DNA from 4 places in the Nonomuraea sp. NPDC059007 genome. Region 3 is predicted to be linked to each of the others. Evidence: riboswitches for the same ligand, from Rfam matches in the RefSeq annotation. Region 3 holds a riboswitch; each other region holds the start of a gene.
What was found. A riboswitch is a leader RNA that binds a small molecule or an ion and turns the genes downstream of it on or off. The one in region 3 is predicted to bind thiamine pyrophosphate.
Positions count from the first base shown of each region.

Region 1: linked by a shared signal. The riboswitch ahead of ACFWY5_RS12785 (purine-cytosine permease family protein) and the one ahead of tenA (thiaminase II) in region 3 are both predicted to bind thiamine pyrophosphate.
Region 2: linked by a shared signal. The riboswitch ahead of thiO (glycine oxidase ThiO) and the one ahead of tenA (thiaminase II) in region 3 are both predicted to bind thiamine pyrophosphate.
Region 4: linked by a shared signal. The riboswitch ahead of thiC (phosphomethylpyrimidine synthase ThiC) and the one ahead of tenA (thiaminase II) in region 3 are both predicted to bind thiamine pyrophosphate.

Region 1 is NZ_JBHYJD010000006.1:321,340-325,519, reverse strand. Features, by position in the region: gene ACFWY5_RS12805 (GPP34 family phosphoprotein) at 1-4, opposite strand, end outside; gene ACFWY5_RS12800 (Fpg/Nei family DNA glycosylase) at 58-936, shown strand; gene ACFWY5_RS12795 (DUF1203 domain-containing protein) at 929-1,408, opposite strand; gene ACFWY5_RS12790 (rhodanese-like domain-containing protein) at 1,471-1,794, opposite strand; TPP riboswitch at 1,871-1,985, shown strand; gene ACFWY5_RS12785 (purine-cytosine permease family protein) at 1,978-3,348, shown strand; gene ACFWY5_RS12780 (methylated-DNA--[protein]-cysteine S-methyltransferase) at 3,350-3,907, opposite strand; gene ACFWY5_RS12775 (PAS domain S-box protein) at 4,010-4,180, shown strand, end outside.
Region 2 is NZ_JBHYJD010000005.1:19,887-24,066, forward strand. Features, by position in the region: gene thiE (thiamine phosphate synthase) at 1-633, opposite strand, end outside; gene ACFWY5_RS09425 (Rv2175c family DNA-binding protein) at 611-985, opposite strand; gene ACFWY5_RS09430 (NAD(P)/FAD-dependent oxidoreductase) at 1,016-2,170, opposite strand; TPP riboswitch at 2,229-2,345, shown strand; gene thiO (glycine oxidase ThiO) at 2,335-3,459, shown strand; gene thiS (sulfur carrier protein ThiS) at 3,512-3,712, shown strand; gene ACFWY5_RS09445 (thiazole synthase) at 3,705-4,180, shown strand, end outside.
Region 3 is NZ_JBHYJD010000017.1:202,487-206,666, reverse strand. Features, by position in the region: gene ACFWY5_RS28020 (TetR/AcrR family transcriptional regulator C-terminal domain-containing protein) at 1-200, opposite strand, end outside; gene ACFWY5_RS28015 (hypothetical protein) at 272-781, shown strand; gene tenA (thiaminase II) at 762-1,433, opposite strand; TPP riboswitch at 1,421-1,515, opposite strand; gene ACFWY5_RS28005 (MFS transporter) at 1,484-2,662, opposite strand; gene ACFWY5_RS28000 (MarR family winged helix-turn-helix transcriptional regulator) at 2,768-3,271, shown strand; gene ACFWY5_RS27995 (prolyl oligopeptidase family serine peptidase) at 3,322-4,180, shown strand, end outside.
Region 4 is NZ_JBHYJD010000001.1:353,055-357,234, reverse strand. Features, by position in the region: gene ACFWY5_RS01570 (protein kinase) at 1-714, opposite strand, end outside; gene ACFWY5_RS01565 (GNAT family N-acetyltransferase) at 812-1,360, opposite strand; gene ACFWY5_RS01560 (shikimate kinase) at 1,370-1,855, opposite strand; gene ACFWY5_RS01555 (DUF6458 family protein) at 1,886-2,146, shown strand; TPP riboswitch at 2,188-2,300, shown strand; gene thiC (phosphomethylpyrimidine synthase ThiC) at 2,293-3,999, shown strand; gene ACFWY5_RS01545 (Coagulation factor 5/8 type domain-containing protein) at 4,057-4,180, shown strand, end outside.

The DNA of each region.
Region 1 (4,180 bases), on a different contig from region 3:
TCATACCTTGACCCTAGCGCCGTGTTTTCCACAGCCTGTGGACCATAATCTGGATGCATGCCCGAACTTCCAGAAGTGGCGTCGCTCACCGATTTCCTGCGTGAGCGGGCTGTGGGCCGGACGATCCTGGCCGTCGACGTGGTCGCCTTCCAGGCGCTCAAGACTTTCGATCCGCCTGTCAGCGCGCTCGGCGGGCTCACCGTGACCGGCGTGGCGCGGCACGGCAAGTTCCTCGACCTCGACTGTGACGGTCTGCACCTGATCATCCATCTGGCGCGCGCCGGGTGGCTGCGCTGGAAGGACGACCTCTCGGGCGCGAAGCCGGTCCGTCCGGGCAAGGGCCCGCTGGCGGTCCGGGTACGGCTGGCGCCCGACGACGAGGGCCTGGCCCCCGGGTTCGAGCTGACGGAGGCGGGCACGCAGAAGCGCCTGGCCGTCTATGTCACGAAAAATCCGGATGAAGTGCCGGGTATCGCTTCGCTCGGCCCCGACCCGCTGGCCGACACCTTCACCGTGGACGTGCTGAAGGGGATCGTGGGTGGCAACCGTACCCAGATCAAAGGTCTTCTGCGCGACCAGAAGGTGATCGCGGGCATCGGCAACGCCTACTCCGACGAGGTGCTGCACGCGGCCAAGATGTCCCCGTTCAAGATCGCGGCCTCGCTGACCGACGCGCAGGTGGCCGATCTGCACGAGGCGATCGTCGCCACGCTGCGCGAGGCGGTCGAGCGGGCGCACGGGGTGGCGGCCAAGGACCTGAAGGCGGAGAAGAAGTCGGGCCTGCGCGTGCACAACCGGGCCGGGCAGCCCTGCGACGTGTGCGGCGACACCATCAGGGAGGTCTCGTTCGCCGACTCCTCGCTGCAGTACTGCCCGACCTGCCAGACGGGCGGCAAGCCGCTCGCCGACCGCCGTCTGTCGCGCCTGCTCAAGTAGCCCGGTGGGCGGCGAACTGGAAGCAGCCGTACTCGACCGCCCGAACGTGCACCAACGCCACCTCGGGATCGGAGAACACCTCCTTGAGCGCCACCTCGGGGTCGGCGCCCTCGGGCAGGAGACGGCCGCCGTGGATGCGCCCGTCGGCGGTGTAGGCACGCAGGACCCGCTGGGCGGTGTGGGCGGCGGGCCAAGCGGTCGTGCCGGGTCCCTCGCACGGCTCGGCGTGGACGAAAATGGGCCCCAGCTCGTCATAGGGCCCGGGGTCGGCGCCGGTCTCGGCGGCCCAGCGGCGCAGCGGCGCGTACGACACCAGGGCGATCCGCTCGCCCGCCGCCGCCTTGCGCAGGCAGCACCGCAGCGGCGCGCCGCCCTCCTCGTCGATGCTGAAGCGGGGCGCCCGGCCCGCGTCGTCCGCCCGGAGCAGCTCGCGCACGATCACCGGGTCGATGGCGCTGATCTCGTATCCCATGCTCCGATGCTCTCCCGGCCGCCCTCCCGATGCTGGCGGCGGTCGGACCTGGCATTCGGGGGTCAGGCCACGAACGGCTCCTGGCCGCTCTCGCTCACCATCGGCCGCATGGCCGCCTCCCACGACTGCATGCCGCCGCCCACGTTGACCGCCTCGCGGCCGACATGGTTGAGCCAGGCCGCCGCGTGCGCCGAACGACCGCCCACCCGGCACACCACGTACACGGGCTGCCCGGCGGGCACCTCGTCGAGACGGGACTGCAGCTCGCCCATGGGGATGTGCACGGCGTCGGGCGCGTGCCCCGCCACCCACTCGCCCTGCTCACGCACGTCCAGCAGGTACGCGCCCGCGGGCACGTCCTTGGCCTCGATCTCGGGAACCGTCATGTACCCATTCTCCCAGGCCTCAGGACCGCCCGGTGTCTTGCCACCTGCCGGGCGAATGGCATAATCCGCCTGAAACTTACATAAGCGCGGGAGCTCGGGCACGGCCGGGCTGAGAGGGCAATCCCCACGCATTGCCGACCGCATGAACCTGACCGGGTAATGCCGGCGTAGGGAGCGTTCACGATGACGCGTGTCGTCGATGGATCACACCACTCTGATGACCCCCACCACTCGGAGGTGGCCCTGACCCTGGACGGGGCCACGCCGAAAACCCTCGGCGTGCTCGACCAGGGCGCGCTGTGGGCCAACCTCGCGGTCAGCCTGCTGGGCTTCTCCGGCGCGCTGCTGCTGCTCAACCCCCTCGGCGACGCGCCGCTGAGCCTGGCGGCGGCGCTCACCGCCACCGCGGTCGGCAGCCTGATCGGCACCGCCATGGTGGGCCTGTCGGCCATCCCCGGCACCCAGACGGGCAAACCGGCGATGGTCCTGCTGCGCGGGCTGTTCGGCGCCAAGCTGTCCTACATCCCGACCGTGCTCAACATCGTCCAGATGATCGGCTGGGGCGCGTTCGAGCTCTGGGTCATCTCCAACGGCGCGATGGCCATCTTCGGTACGGCGGTGCCGTACGCCGTCTGGGTGCTGGTCGCCGGAGCGATCACCACGGCGCTGACGATCTGGCCGCTGGGCGCGATCAGGCTGCTGCGCAGGTACGTCACGATCGGCGTGATCATCGCGATGGTCTGGTTCGCCGTGGACTTCCTGGGCAAGGCGCCGCCCCAGACCGGTGGCGACTGGACCGCGTTCGCCCCGGCCGTCGACTACGTGATCGCGCTGTCGATCTCGTGGGTGCCGCTGGCCGCCGACTTCGCGCGGCACTCGCGCTCCAGCAGGGCCGCCTTCACCGGCGTCGTGGGCGGCTACACGCTGGCCCAGATCGCCTGCCTGGGCCTGGGCGTCTACGCGGTCGCGCTGGCCGGGGCCTCGGCGGTCGCGGCCGACTCCACCGCGGTGTTCGCGCCGTTCGTGGCGGCGCCGCTGGGCGCGCTGTTCTTCGCCATCCTGGTGCTGCGCGAGACCGACCAGTCGTTCGCGAACGTGTACTCCACGACCGTCTCCCTGCAGAACCTCATGCCGAGGGTGGACCGGCGGATCTTCTCCACCGCCATCGGCGTGCTGACGGTCGCGATCGCGCTGGCCGTCGACGTCACCTCCTACGGCGCCTTCCTCGGGGTGATCGGCGCGGTCTTCGTGCCGATGTTCGCGGTGCTCGCGGTCGACTACTTCCTGCTGGGCGGCGGCACCCGGTGGAACACCGCGGAGAACGCGCCGGCCCGCTGGTCGATGCTGATCCCGTGGGCGCTGGGCTTCGCCGCCTACTGGGTGACCACGAGCACGCCGACGGTCGCGGCATGGGACGCGATCTGGCTGCCGTTGCGCGATGCCGTACGCCAGCCGTGGATGAACGGCGCGCTCGGCGGCGCCATCGTGGCGGCGCTGGTGACGCTGCTGATCGGACTGCTCAGCCGGTCGCGCGGGCGGGCGGCGGTGAAGTGAGTCAGCGGCTCTCGACGGTCAGGAGGTGGCGCTTGGCGGCGGCGCCTCCGGCGTAGTCGCCGAGTTCGCCGTCGGCCTGCACGATCCGGTGACACGGGACGATCACGCAGACGGGATTCTGGGCGAGCGCGTTCCCGACCGCACGCAGCGCGCGCGGCCGGCCGATGCGCTCGGCGATCTCGCCGTAGGTCGTGGTCGTCCCGTACGGCACCGCCATCATCTTCTGCAGAACCGTTTTGGCGAACGGCGTGGCGAGGGTGAGGTCCACCGGCGTGGTGAACGTGCGCAGGCGCCCGGAGAAGAACGCGTCGAGCTCGCGGCGCACCGGGTCGAGCCGGGCGGCGTCGGGCCCGATGAAGGAGCCGAACTGCTTGGCGACCCGCTCGAACACCGCGTTCTCTTCGTCGAAACTGCAGGTCACGACCCCGCGCGCGGTCACGGCGAGGACGAGCCTGCCGACCGCGCCGTCGTAGCGGCCGAAGGCGACGTCGGGCGGGTCCTCGCTGCGGTAGGTCGAAGAGGTCACGCGGAGCAGGGCATCGAGGTCACCGCTCGACATACCCTCACCCACTTCGCCACCTGGGAACCCGTGACCGCAGCGTATCGGACGGATCGCCCGACGGAAGCACCCAGCCACGGGCAGTATGGAGATGTGGGAGACATGCGGGCAGGTAGTGACGACGACCTCGCCGCCGTCGTGCTCGCCAGTTCCCCCAACGCGATCATCGCTCTCGACCGGGATCAGACGGTGCTCCACTGGAATCCCGCAGCCGAACGGTTGTTCGGCTGGACCGCCGCGGAGATCGTCGGGCGCCGGGCCCCGATCGTGCCG
Region 2 (4,180 bases), on a different contig from region 3:
GGAGGACAGGCGCTTGGCGAACTCGGCCGCCGCGGCGCCGGGGTCGGCCGCCTCGGTGATGGCACGGACGACCACGGCGCGGCGCACTCCGTAGGAGAGCACCTCGTCGAGGTTGTCCAGGTCGATGCCGCCGATGCCGAACCACGGCCGGTCCGTGCCGAGCGCCGCCGCGTGCCTCAGCAGCGCGGGTCCGGGCGCGTGGCGTCCGGGCTTGGTCGGCGTCGGCCAGATCGGGCCGCAGCAGTAGTAGTCGACGCCCGGCTCCACCGCGGCGGCGGAAGCCTCCGCGGCGGAGTGGGTGGACCGTCCGATGACGATGTCGTCGCCGAGGATCTCTCGTGCGACCGTCACTGGAAGGTCGTCCTGCCCCAGGTGGAGCACGTCTGGGCGGGCCGCGTAGGCGATGTCGGCCCGGTCGTTGACGGCGAGCAGTTTGCCGTGCCGGTCGCAGGCGTCGCGGAAGACCTCGAGCAGCGCGAGCTCTTCGCGCGCCTCGAGTCCCTTCTCCCGCAACTGGACGATGTCCACGCCGTTGGCCAGCACGGCGTCGAGGAAGTCGGCCAGGTCGCCGCGTCCTCGCCGCCCGTCGGTGCAGAGGTAGAGGCGGGCCTCAGAAACCGAGGGCCTGGGCACGCCGCTTGACCTCTGTGTGCCGACCGGCCTTGATCGCGTCAACGGGCGATCCTGGCAGTGAGTCATCTGGGGTGAAGAGCCAGCGCAGGGCTTCGGCTTCGTCGTAGCCGGCGTCCTGCAGCACGGTGAGCGTGCCTGGCAGGCCCTTCATCACTTCCTTTCCGTCGAGGAAGACCGCGGGCACTTGGGGCCCGCCGCTGCCTCGCCGTACGCCGAGGAGCTTGTGGTCTTTGAGGAGTTGCTTGGCCCGCCCGATCGTGAGATCCAGGCGCGCGGCCACTTCGGGGAGAGTGAGCCACTCGCTGACGAGCTGGTCGGTCTCCCGGTCGATCTGTGCAACAGAAAGCGTCACGAAACCACAACTACCACATGGAGTGCTTGCTCAAACAACACAATCTCGTAGGGTCACATCCGGATCTACCAGGCGTTCCACATCAAGACGGGCGCCAGCCTCGATGAGACGGCGGCCCTGGACGAGGTCGCGGGGCCGGTCGGCGGCCAGCACGGCGGTGATCCGATCTTCCGCGGTCAGCCACACCGCCGACCACTTCTCCCCCTCGCGGTACACGACCCGGCCGCCCGCGGGGTGATATCCGGCGTATTGCAGCATGTGGCCGAACTGCTCCGACCAGAAGTACGGCACCGGGTCGTAGACCGCCTTCTCGCCCAGCAGCGTGGCGGCGGCCACGTCGGGAGAGTTGAGCGCGGTGTCCCAGTGTTCGACGCGCATCCGGGTCTGGAACCGGCGCGACCACCAGCTGGCGCAGTCGCCGACGGCCACCACGCCGGGCAGGGAGGTACGCAGGTGCTCGTCGGTGACGACGCCGTTGTGCAGGTCGATGTCGGCGTCGGCGAGCCATTCGAGCACCGGGCGGGCTCCGATGCCGGAGACCACGACGTGCGCGGGCACGAACTCGCCGCCGACCAGCTCCACGCCGCCTTCGACGACCTCGCTGACCATCGTGTCGAGCCGCAGGTCGACGCCCTCGTACCAGGGCAGCGTGCGCGCGCCCATCTCGCCGATCGCGTGCGACAGCGGCGTGCCGGCCGCCTCGATCACGGTGACCACGCAGCCCGCCTTGCGCGCCGCGGTCGCCACCTCGGCGCCGATCCAGCCCGCGCCCACCACGGCCACCCGCGCGCCGGGCACCAGGGCGGCCCGCAGCACGTGGGCGTCGTCGAGCGTACGCAGCACCAGCTGGGGGCCCTCGCCCGGCAGCCGGATCGGCTCGGAACCCGTCGCGATCACCAGGCCGTCGTAGGGCAGCTCGCCCTCGGTGGTCTCCACCACGCCCTCACGCAGGCTCTTCGCGGCCACGCCCGGCCGGAAGTCGGCCCGCAGGGCGGCCAGGTCGGTGTCGACGAAGCTGTCGTCGCTCGTGCCCAGCAGCACCGCCTTCGACAGGGGTGGACGGTCGTAGGGCCGGTGCCGCTCCTCGCCGAGGAGAGTGATCCTTCCTTCGAACCCGCGCCCGCGCAGCGATTCGACGCTGCGTACTCCGGCCAGGCCGGCTCCCACCACCACCACGTGATCCACGGTTCCGACCATACCGGGGTCATTCGTGGGAGTGCCTGCCGAGGCCGTAGGCTGGGACCGTAAGACGCGCGGGAGTCCGGCCTTAACCGGACTGAGAGGAAGGCTTCATCGGGCCTTCGACCGCAAGACACCTGATCCGGATCATGCCGGCGTAGGGAGCGGACATGCACGTGATCGTGGGCGGCGGCGTCGTCGGGCTCAGCGTGGCCTGGCGCCTGGCCCGCTCAGGACGGCCCGTCACCGTCGTCGACCCCGCGCCCGCCTCGGGCGCCACCCACGCCGCGGCGGGGATGCTCGCGCCGGTGAGCGAGGTCACGTTCACCGAGGAGCCGTTGCTGCGCCTGGGCGCGGCCTCGCTGGCGCGCTGGCCCGCCTTCGCCGCCGAGCTGACCGCCGACGCGGGCCTCGGCCCCGGGGCGCTCGACTACCGCGCCGACGGCACGCTCGACGTGGCCTTCGGCGCCGACGACCTGGCCGTCCTGGAGGAGACCGCGGGCTTCATGGAGAAGCTGGGCCTGCGGGTCGAACGGCTCAGCGGGCGCGAGTGCCGCCGCCTGGAGCCCATGCTCGCGCCGTCGGTGCGCGGCGGCCTCCTGGCGCCCGGCGACGCCTGGGTGGACCCGCGCAGGGTCGCCGGCGCGCTGCTGGCCGCCTTGGAGCGCCTCGGGGTCCCGATCGTGCGGGCGCGGGTGCGCGAGCTGCTGCGCGGCGATGAGGGCGTCCAGGGTGTACGGCTGAGCCCGGGTGACTCCGGCGGCGAGCCGTACCCAGAGCCGGATCGGGAGGAGCTGCGCGCCGAGCGGGTGGTGCTGGCGGCGGGGGCGTGGAGCGGCGCGCTGGCCCCGGTGCCGGTGCGGCCGGTGAAGGGGCAGATCCTGCGCCTGCGCTCGCCGCGGCCGCTCCTGGGCAGGTGCGTGCGGGGCACGGTGCACGGGCTGCCCGTCTACCTGGTGCCGCGCGGCGACGGCGAGCTGGTCGTGGGGGCCACGCAGGAGGAGCTGGGGTTCGACACCCGGGTGACCGCGGGCGGGGTGTACGAGCTGCTGCGCGACGCCCGCGAGCTGGTGCCGGGGGTGACCGAGCTGGAGCTGGCGGAGGTGGTGGCGGGGCTGCGGCCCGGCACGCCGGACAACCTGCCGCTCATCGGGCCGGGTGCTGAGCCGGGGCTGCTGGTGGCCACCGGGCATCACCGGGGCGGGGTGCTGCTGGCCCCGCTCACGGCCGCCGTCCTCATGGGCGAGGAGCGCGAGCTGTCGTCCTTGTGCTCGCCCGCCCGGTTCACGCCCTAGGTCCACCGCCTCCAGAACCAACCCGAATTTTCATCCCGAAGGGGGATATTTCATGAATGTGACGATCAATGGGGCCGCGCATGAGGTGCCCCGCGGGACGACGGTGGCGCAGGCCGTACGGACGCTGACCGAAGCCACCAAGGGCGTCGCGGTGGCCGTGAACGACGAGGTGGTCACGCGCAGCTCGTGGGAGACCACGGCGCTGGCCGACCGCGACCGGGTCGAGGTGCTGACGGCGGTGCAGGGTGGATGAGCTGATCATCGGCGGGGAGAAGTTCGCCTCCCGCCTCATCATGGGCACCGGCGGCGCCCCCTCGCTGGAGGTGCTCGACCAGGCGCTGGCCGCCTCGGGCACCGAGCTGACCACGGTGGCGATGCGGCGGCTCGACCCGTCGGCGCCCGGTTCCGTGCTCGACGTGCTGCGCGAGCGCGGCATCAAGGTGCTGCCCAACACCGCGGGGTGCTTCACCGCGGGCGAGGCGGTCCTGACCGCCCGGCTGGCCCGCGAGGCGCTCGGCACCAACTGGGTCAAGCTCGAAGTCATCGCCGACGAGCGCACGCTGCTGCCCGACCCGATCGAGACGTTCGACGCGGCGGAGCGGCTGGTGGCCGACGGGTTCGTGGTGCTGCCCTACATCGGCGACGACCCCGCTCTGGCCCGCCGCCTGGAGCAGGCCGGATGCGCGGCGGTCATGCCGCTCGGCGCGCCCATCGGCTCCGG
Region 3 (4,180 bases):
GAGTCGGGCAGCCGGATCTCGCCGAAGACGTGGTCGGCGGCCAGCTCGACGAGCCGGTCCTTGCTCTTGACGTGGTAGTACATGGCGGTCGCGGCCGAGTCGAGCTGGGCGCCGAGCCGCCGCATGTTCAGGCCGGCCACGCCCTCGGCGTCCAGGACCTCGACGGCGGCCAGGACGATCTGCTCCTTGGTCAGCGACATGCCGCCATCGTATTGCACTTAGTTCAACTACGTCCTACAGTTTTACTAAGTTCAAAAACGAGGAGACATCCATGAACGCCCGCATCGCCGCAGCGGTGATCCAGCTACTGACCGTGGTCCCGTTCCTGCTGGGGATCTACTCCGTGACCTTCTACGGCGCCGCCGCCCAGCGGGCCGCCGAGGCCGAGATGGCCCGCCAGAACCAGCCCCTGGAACTGCTGACCGGGAACGGCATCAGCTTCGCCGGCAGCGAGGGCCTGGCGATCGTGATCATCGTCATCCTGGTGGTCCTGGCGCTGCTCAACCTGACCGGCAGGCGGATCGGCCGGATCCTCTCCTGGATCTTCCAGCCGATCCTGCTCGTGCTCGGCGTCGTCATCATTCCCGGCCAGGTGTTCACGGCCCGCTTCCTGGAGCCGGTGCTGCCCGGCGTGGACACGCACACGCTGGTCGCCGCGGCCCTGGGCGCCATGCCCGCCTGGGCGACGACCGTCAGCTGGGCCAAGCTCGTGCTCACCACCGCCGGCTCGGTCGCCGTCGTGGTGCTGCTGATCCGGGCGGCTAAAGCCACTTCGCGGTAGGCCAGGACTCCAGTTGCCAGGCGCTGTCCCAGAACATCCACTCGAACTCCGCCGCCTTCACGAAGGCGGCCCGCATCTCCTCCAGGAGCGCCGGGTCGGCCTCGGCGGCGAGGCGGTCGGTGATCTGCTTGGCCCGCGTGACCGACGCGGCGTACTCGGGGTCGGCGTAGGTGGCGATCCAGGCGCGGTACGGATGGGTCTCGGAGCTGCGGCCCACCAGCGCGGTGCCGACGTCCTCGTAGATCCAGAAGCAGGGCAGCACCGCCGCCGCCAGCACCGGGTACGGCGCCGACAGCGCGGTGGCCTGCAGCCAGGAGGAGTAGCCGAGGGCCGTGGGCGAGGTGGGCACGCCGGTCAGGTCGGCGGCCGTCAGGCCGTACTGCTCGATGTAGCCCTCGTGGAGGGTGCGCTCGGCGGCGATGGCGTCGTGGGCGGCCTGCGACCAGAAGGCCATCTCGTCCGGGTCCGCCGCCCTGACGGCCGCGGTGGCCAGGGCCTTGGCGAACGCCTCCAGGTAGCGGGCGTCCTGGACGATGTAGAAGGCGAAGCGCTCGCGGGAGAGCGTGCCGTCGCCCAGGGCGGTGTTGAACGGATGCTCGTGGATGGCCCGCAGCAGGCCGGCGGTTTGGGTCCAGGCGTCGTCGGTGAACACGACAGTCCCTTCGCTAGTCCGAACTAGATCAGGTTCGACGGGTTTGGATCTCAGCCCTTGTCGGGCACCCCGCGTCGCGCGCTCACAGTAACAGCCGCCAATGCGGTGAGTCCCATCAGGAGGGCGCCGAACCAGAGGGCGCCGGTGATGGCCAGGTTGTCGGCCACGATCCCGCCGAACGCGGCGCCGAAGGCGATGGCCAGGTTGAAGACGGTGGTGTTCAGCGCGGTCGCCGCCTCGGCCGAGGCTCCGGCGCCCTTCAGGATCCAGGTCTGCACGGCCACGGGGGCGCCGCCGTAGGCCAGGCCCCAGATCAGCAGCAGGATCGAACCGGTCACCGGCGTGGTGCCGGCCAGCGGGAAGATCACCATGATCACGGCCAGGGTCGCGCTCAGCGTGACGACCCGGCGCCTGACGTCCCAGGACGAGCCGACGAAGGTGCCGACGACTCCGGCGACGCCGAAGCCGAGCAGGACCGGGCCGATCAGGTCGGCGGGCACGCCGGAGACGTTCTGCAGGATCGGGCTGATGAAGGTGAAGGCCGCGTACTGGCCGCTGACCACGAGGAACGTGGAGATGACGGCGGCGCGGACGACCGGATTGCGGAACTGGCGCGGCAGTTCGCGCAGGCGGACGGGGGCGGTGGCGGGAATCCTCGGCAGCAGCCACAGCAGCGCGCCGACCACCAGCAGGGCCAGCACGCCGACGGCGGCGAAGGCGACCCGCCAGTCGGTGAGCCCGCCGATGAGCGTCCCGGCCGGGACGCCGAGCACGTTCGCCGCGGTCGCACCGCCGAAGGCCAGCGAGGTGGCCCGCGCGACGTGACGTTCCGGCACCAGCCGTACGGCGATGCCCGCCGCGAGCGCCCAGAACCCGCCGATCCCGATGCCGACCAGGAACCGGGAGGCCAGCATGACGCCGAAGTTGGGCGCGACCACGGAGACCGCGTTGGCCACCACCATCAGGCTGAGCAACCCGATCAGCACGGTACGCCGGTCCAGCCGCCCGATCGCCACGGGCAGCAGGGGCGCGGTGGCGGAGGCGACCAGGCCGGGCACGGTCACCATGAGCCCGGCGGCGCCCTCGGAGATGTCCAAGGAGCCGCCGATGGCGGTGAGCAGGCCGACGGGCAACTGCTCCACGGTGACCATGGCGAACGTGCCCACGGCCACGGCCGCCACGGCCAGCCATTCCTTCAGTGAGACCTCTTCTCGCGTGACGATGGACACGCCGATCACCTCTCATTGATAATCTTAACGTTGAGATATCACCACTTTATTGTGTGAACGTCAAGTCTGTTAACGCTAAATCTGTGAACGTTAAGAGGTTTCGCCATGAGCGACGCGGTGGACATGCTGCTGGCCCAGTGGAAGAGGGAACGCCCCGACATCGACCCCTCCCCGATGGGGATCATCGGCCGGGTCTCCCGGCTCAGCCTGCTGTTCGGGGGCGAGCTCAAGACGTTCTTCCAGGAGCACGGGCTGGAGCGATGGGAGTTCGACGTGCTGGCCACGCTGCGCAGGTCCGGCGCGCCGTACGAGCTGAGCGCGGGGGAACTGCTCAAGGCGGCCATGGTCACCTCGGGCGCCATCACCAACCGGATCGACCGCATGGAGGCCAAGGACCTCGTCGAACGCGTCAGGGCCAGCGGCGACCGCAGATCGGTGCGGATCCGGCTCACGCCGCAGGGGCTGGAGCTGGTCGACCGGCTCGTCGGGGCGCACGTGGACAACGAGGAACGCCTGCTGGCCGCCCTCGGTCCCGCCGAGCGCGATCAGCTGGCCGGGCTGCTGCGCACCTTGCTGGAGTCGCTGGGAGACACGAGCCTGGTAGAATGAAGATGGAGAGGGCCGCTTCCCGTGATCACGGGGGCGGCCATGCTGCGTTCATGACCTTTCTCAGCCAGCTCGCGCGCACCGAGCGGTTCACGCTCGGCCGGCCGTCCTCCTTCACCGTCTCCGCCGACGGGCGTACCGTTTTCTTCCTGCGTGACAGCAGCTTGTGGGCTCATGCCCAGGGTGAGGAACGCCTGGTCGCGGGGCCCGGCATCACCGCGTACGCGGCCGACGACGACGGCCGGGTCCTGGCCTTCGAGCGCGACGGGCAGCTGTGCACGGCCGGCGGAGCGCTGCCCACGGCCGAGCCGGTGCGCGCCCCCCGCCCCGACCCCACAGGCGAGCGCATCGCCTACGTCAGCGCGGGCGCGCTCCGGGTCATCGGCGTGGACGGCGACGGCGACCGGGCCGTGGCCGAGCCCGACGGGCCGGAGGTGACGTGGGGGCTGCCCGAGTACGTCGCGCCCGATTCGATCGGGCGGCGCGAAGGCTTCTGGTGGGCGCCCGACGGGCAGCGGTTGCTGGTGGCGCGGGTGGACACCGCGCCCGTCCAGCGCTGGCATCTCGCCGATCCGTCCGATCCGTCGCGGCCGTCGCGCTCCTTCCCGTATCCGGCCGTGGGGACCGCCAACGCCGACGTGACGTTGTGGATCGTCGATCTCGACGGGACGAGGATCCGGGTCGAGGCCGACGACGAGTACCTGACCGCCGCGGGCTGGGACACCCACGGGCCCTACGCCGGCGTGCAGAGCCGCGACCAGCGCCGGGTCCGGCTTCTCGCCGTCGATCCCGCCACCGGGCGGACGGAACTCCTGGACGAGCGGCGTGACGCCGCCTGGGTGACGCTGGTGCCGGGGCTGCCGCGCCGTACCGGGAAGGGGGTGTGGCTCACGAGCGACGACCGCGACGACA
Region 4 (4,180 bases), on a different contig from region 3:
CTTGGCCAGCGCGCGGGCGACCAGCGAGCGCAGCGGCTCGGCCACGTCGCCGGGGTCGGGGTCGACCGTGAGCACCCGGTGCATGACGCCGCCGAGGCTCTCGGCCTGGAACGGGTCCTCGCCGGTGGCGGCGAACAGCACCACCCCGCCCCAGGCGAACACGTCGGCGGGCGGCCCGGCGCGGCGGCCGGTGAAGACCTCGGGCGCCATGTAGGTGGGGGTGCCGCCGATGAAGCTCGTGCTCGCCCCGTCGGTGGTACGCGCGACGCCGAAGTCGATCACCCGCGGCCCGTCCGGACCGAGCAGCACGTTCTCCGGCTTGAGGTCGCGGTGCACCACGCCCGAGCTGTGGACGGCGGCCAGCGCGGTGGCCAGCGCGACGGCCAGCCTGAGCAGGGAGTCGCCGGAGTAGGGGCCGTGGCGTTCGAGCGCCTGGCGCAGGTTGGGGCCCTCGACGAACTCACTGACGATGTACGGCCGCTCGGCGTCCAGCCTGGCCTCGACCACGCGGGCGGTGCAGAAGGAGGCCACCCGGCCGGTCGCCGCCGCCTCCTTGGCCAGTTGCCCGCTCAGCCCGCCGTGCAGGACCTTCACCGCGAAGCGGCGGCCCTCGGCGTCGTAGGCGTCGTAGACGACGCCCTGGCCGCCCGCGCCGAGCCGGCCGGCCAGCCAGTAGCCGCCAAGCCGTTCGGGGTCACCGGGCACCAAGCGCATCGTCACTGCCCCTTAGATGCGCACAACGCGGAATTGGTTGGCAGCGGCAACGCCACAGGTCCCTCGCGCGCCTCGAGGGACCCGTGCGTCATGATCATTATGACAGGGGTTTCCACTCCGTCCGCAGCACGGACATCGTCACCGAGTCGTACCACTGTCCCTCCCACAGCAGCGCGTCACGCTGCACGCCCTCCCGCACGAAGCCGACCTTCTCGTAGACGTGCTTGGCGCGGTCGTTGAAATCGTATACGCCCAGCTCGATGCGGTGCAGAGGGGTCGTGGCGAAGGCGTGGCCGAGCACCAGGCGGATGGCCTCGGTGCCGTAACCCTTGCCGAACGCCCGCGCGCCGACCAGCGCGATGCGCAGGTTGCACGACAGGTTGTCCTTGTCGAGCTCGTTGAGCACGACCTCGCCGACGTACCCGTCCGCGGCCATGATGGCCAGGTCGAGCCGGTCCTCGTGGTCGCGTCGCGTGGTGTACCACTCCAGGGCCGCCTTGGGGGAGATCCCGTCGTGGGTGTGGGAGCCCGTGAGCCGGGCGACCTCGGGGTCGTCGCACAGCTCGATCAGGCCCTCGACGTGCTCGGGCCCGACGGGTACGAGGGTCACCCGGTCACCGGCGAGGGTGGGTTTGTTCGCGAACATTTCCCTAATTTATAGAGCCTCGTAAATGGTTGTCGCCGTGTTTTCCGGGGTGGCCGTGGAGACGTCGAGCCGCAGGTCGGCGAGCTGCAGGAAGTACGGCCCGCGCCGCGCCCGCATGGCGGAGGGCGAGAACTCCGGGCGGTGGTCGGACGAGCGCATCCGCTGGGCCAGGATCTCGTCGGGGGCGTCCAGCCAGACCACGAAGGCCGCGCGCAGCGCCTCGCGTACCCGCGGGTCCTCCACGGTGCTGGCCGCCGCCGCGATCACCTGGGGCGGCTCGGTCAGCGCGTGGAGCACGTGCTCGGCCTCCCTCCGGTGCAGCACGTCCGCGCCCTCCGCCTTCGCGATCTCGGCGGCGCTGGCGCCGTAGCGTCCGCGCAGGTACGGGTCGCTGTCGCTGAGCGGCACGCCCAGCTCGCGGGCCAGCAGTTTGCCGACGGTCGTCTTGCCCGAGCCCATGAGCCCGATCACGACGACAGGTTTGTTCTTCGACATGGGGATAGGTGTTTCCTCTGGAGGTGCATTATGACAATCGCCGGAGGCATCATCCTCATCATGCTCGGCGCGATCCTGACCTGGGCGGTCGAGTTCGACCTCGCCGGTCTTGACATCAATGTGATCGGCGTCGTCCTCATGATCGGTGGTCTGGCCGGGTTGCTGTTCGGTCTGTACCGGATGCACGTTACCCGCAGGGTGATCGAGGAGCCGATCTACGAGGACCCGCACGCGCGCCGTACGACGACGGTCTACGAGGAGAGGCGGCGGATCGACGAGCCGCCGCTGTAAAGGGTCTTGTGCGTACCCCGGGTCGCCGGGGTACGGTGGCGCGGTCCGAACGCGGGAGCCCGGTGCAACGGGCTGAGAGGACGGCTGGAGCAGCCGCCGACCGCCAGAACCTGATCCGGGTAATGCCGGCGAAGGGAGTTTGCGCGATGAGTGACGCGCGCTTTTCCAAGATCCATCTCGGTGATCTGCGGGTCCCCATGCGGCGGGTGCACCTGTCGAACGGGACGTCGGTGGAGCTGTACGACACCTCCGGGCCGGACAACCCCGACATCACGCGGGGCCTGCCGCGGTCGCGGGAGGTGTGGGTGCTCGAACGCGGCGACGTCGCCCGCTACGGCGGCCGCCAGGTGCGGCCCATCGACGACGGCTTCAAGGAGCAGCAGGCCTGGGCCCGCGCGAACACCGAGGTCTTCCCCGGCGACGGGCGCAAGCCGCTGCGGGCCACCGGGGCGCCGGTGACCCAGCTCGCCTACGCGCGGCGGGGCGTGGTCACCAAGGAGATGGAGTTCGTCGCGGTCAGGGAAGGAGTGAGCGGCGAGTTCGTGCGCAAGGAGGTGGCGGCCGGTCGGGCGATCATCCCGGCCAACGTCAACCATCCGGAGAGCGAGCCGATGGTCATCGGCCGCAACTTCCACGTGAAGATCAACGCCAACATCGGCAACTCCGCGGTCGCCTCCTCGATCTCCGAGGAGGTGGAGAAGATGACCTGGGCCACCCGGTGGGGCGCCGACACCGTGATGGACCTGTCCACCGGCCGCAACATTCACACCACCCGCGAGTGGATCATCAGGAACGCGCCGGTGCCGATCGGGACCGTCCCGATCTACCAGGCGCTGGAGAAGGTCGGCGGCGTGGCGGCCGACCTGTCGTGGGAGGTCTACCGGGACACGCTGGTCGAGCAGTGCGAGCAGGGCGTCGACTACATGACCGTGCACGCGGGGGTACGGCTGGCGTACGTGCCGCTGACCGCGCGGCGCAAGACCGGCATCGTCTCGCGCGGCGGCTCGATCATGGCGGCGTGGTGCCTGGCCCACCACCGGGAGAGCTTCCTCTACGAGCACTTCGAGGAGATGTGCGAGCTGCTGGCGAGCTACGACGTGGCCTTCTCGCTCGGGGACGGCCTGCGGCCCGGCTCGATCGCCGACGCCAACGACGAGGCGCAGTTCGCTGAGCTGCGCACGCTGGGCGAGCTGACGAAGATCGCCCGCGCGCACGACGTGCAGGTCATGATCGAGGGGCCCGGCCACGTGCCCATGCACAAGATCAAGGAGAACGTGGACCTGCAGCGCGAGATCTGCGACGACGCCCCGTTCTACACGCTGGGCCCGCTGGTGACCGACGTCGCGCCGGGCTACGACCACATCACCTCGGGCATCGGCGCCGCGATGATCGGCTGGTACGGCACCGCCATGCTCTGCTACGTCACCCCCAAGGAGCATCTGGGCCTGCCGGACAAGGACGATGTCAAGACCGGCGTCATCACCTACAAGATCGCGGCCCATGCCGCCGACCTCGCCAAGGGGCACCCCCGGGCGCAGGAGTGGGACGACGCGCTGTCGGACGCCCGCTTCGAGTTCCGCTGGGAGGACCAGTTCAACCTGTCGCTGGACCCGGTGACGGCCCGGTCGTTCCACGACGCGACGCTCCCGGCCGAGCCCGCCAAGACCGCGCATTTCTGCAGTATGTGCGGGCCGAAGTTCTGTTCGATGAAGATCACCCACGATGTCCGGAAATATGCGGAGGAACATGGATTGACGGACTCCGCGGCCATTCAGGCGGGCATGGCGGAGAAGGCGGTGGAGTTCACTGAGAGGGGTGGCGAGGTCTATCTGGATCCGGCGGACCCAAAATAGCGAGTAGGACTCACATTGGGTCTTGACTGGCGTCTGTAAGGAGCCCACGCTGAGGGCGTGATCAGCCGCATACTCGCCGTCCTGGTCGCCATCGCCCTGCTCGCGTTACCCGCCCCCGCGTCATCCCGCAGCGAGCAGCCCGTGAGCGGCTTCATCGACGCGCACAGCCATCTGATGTCCT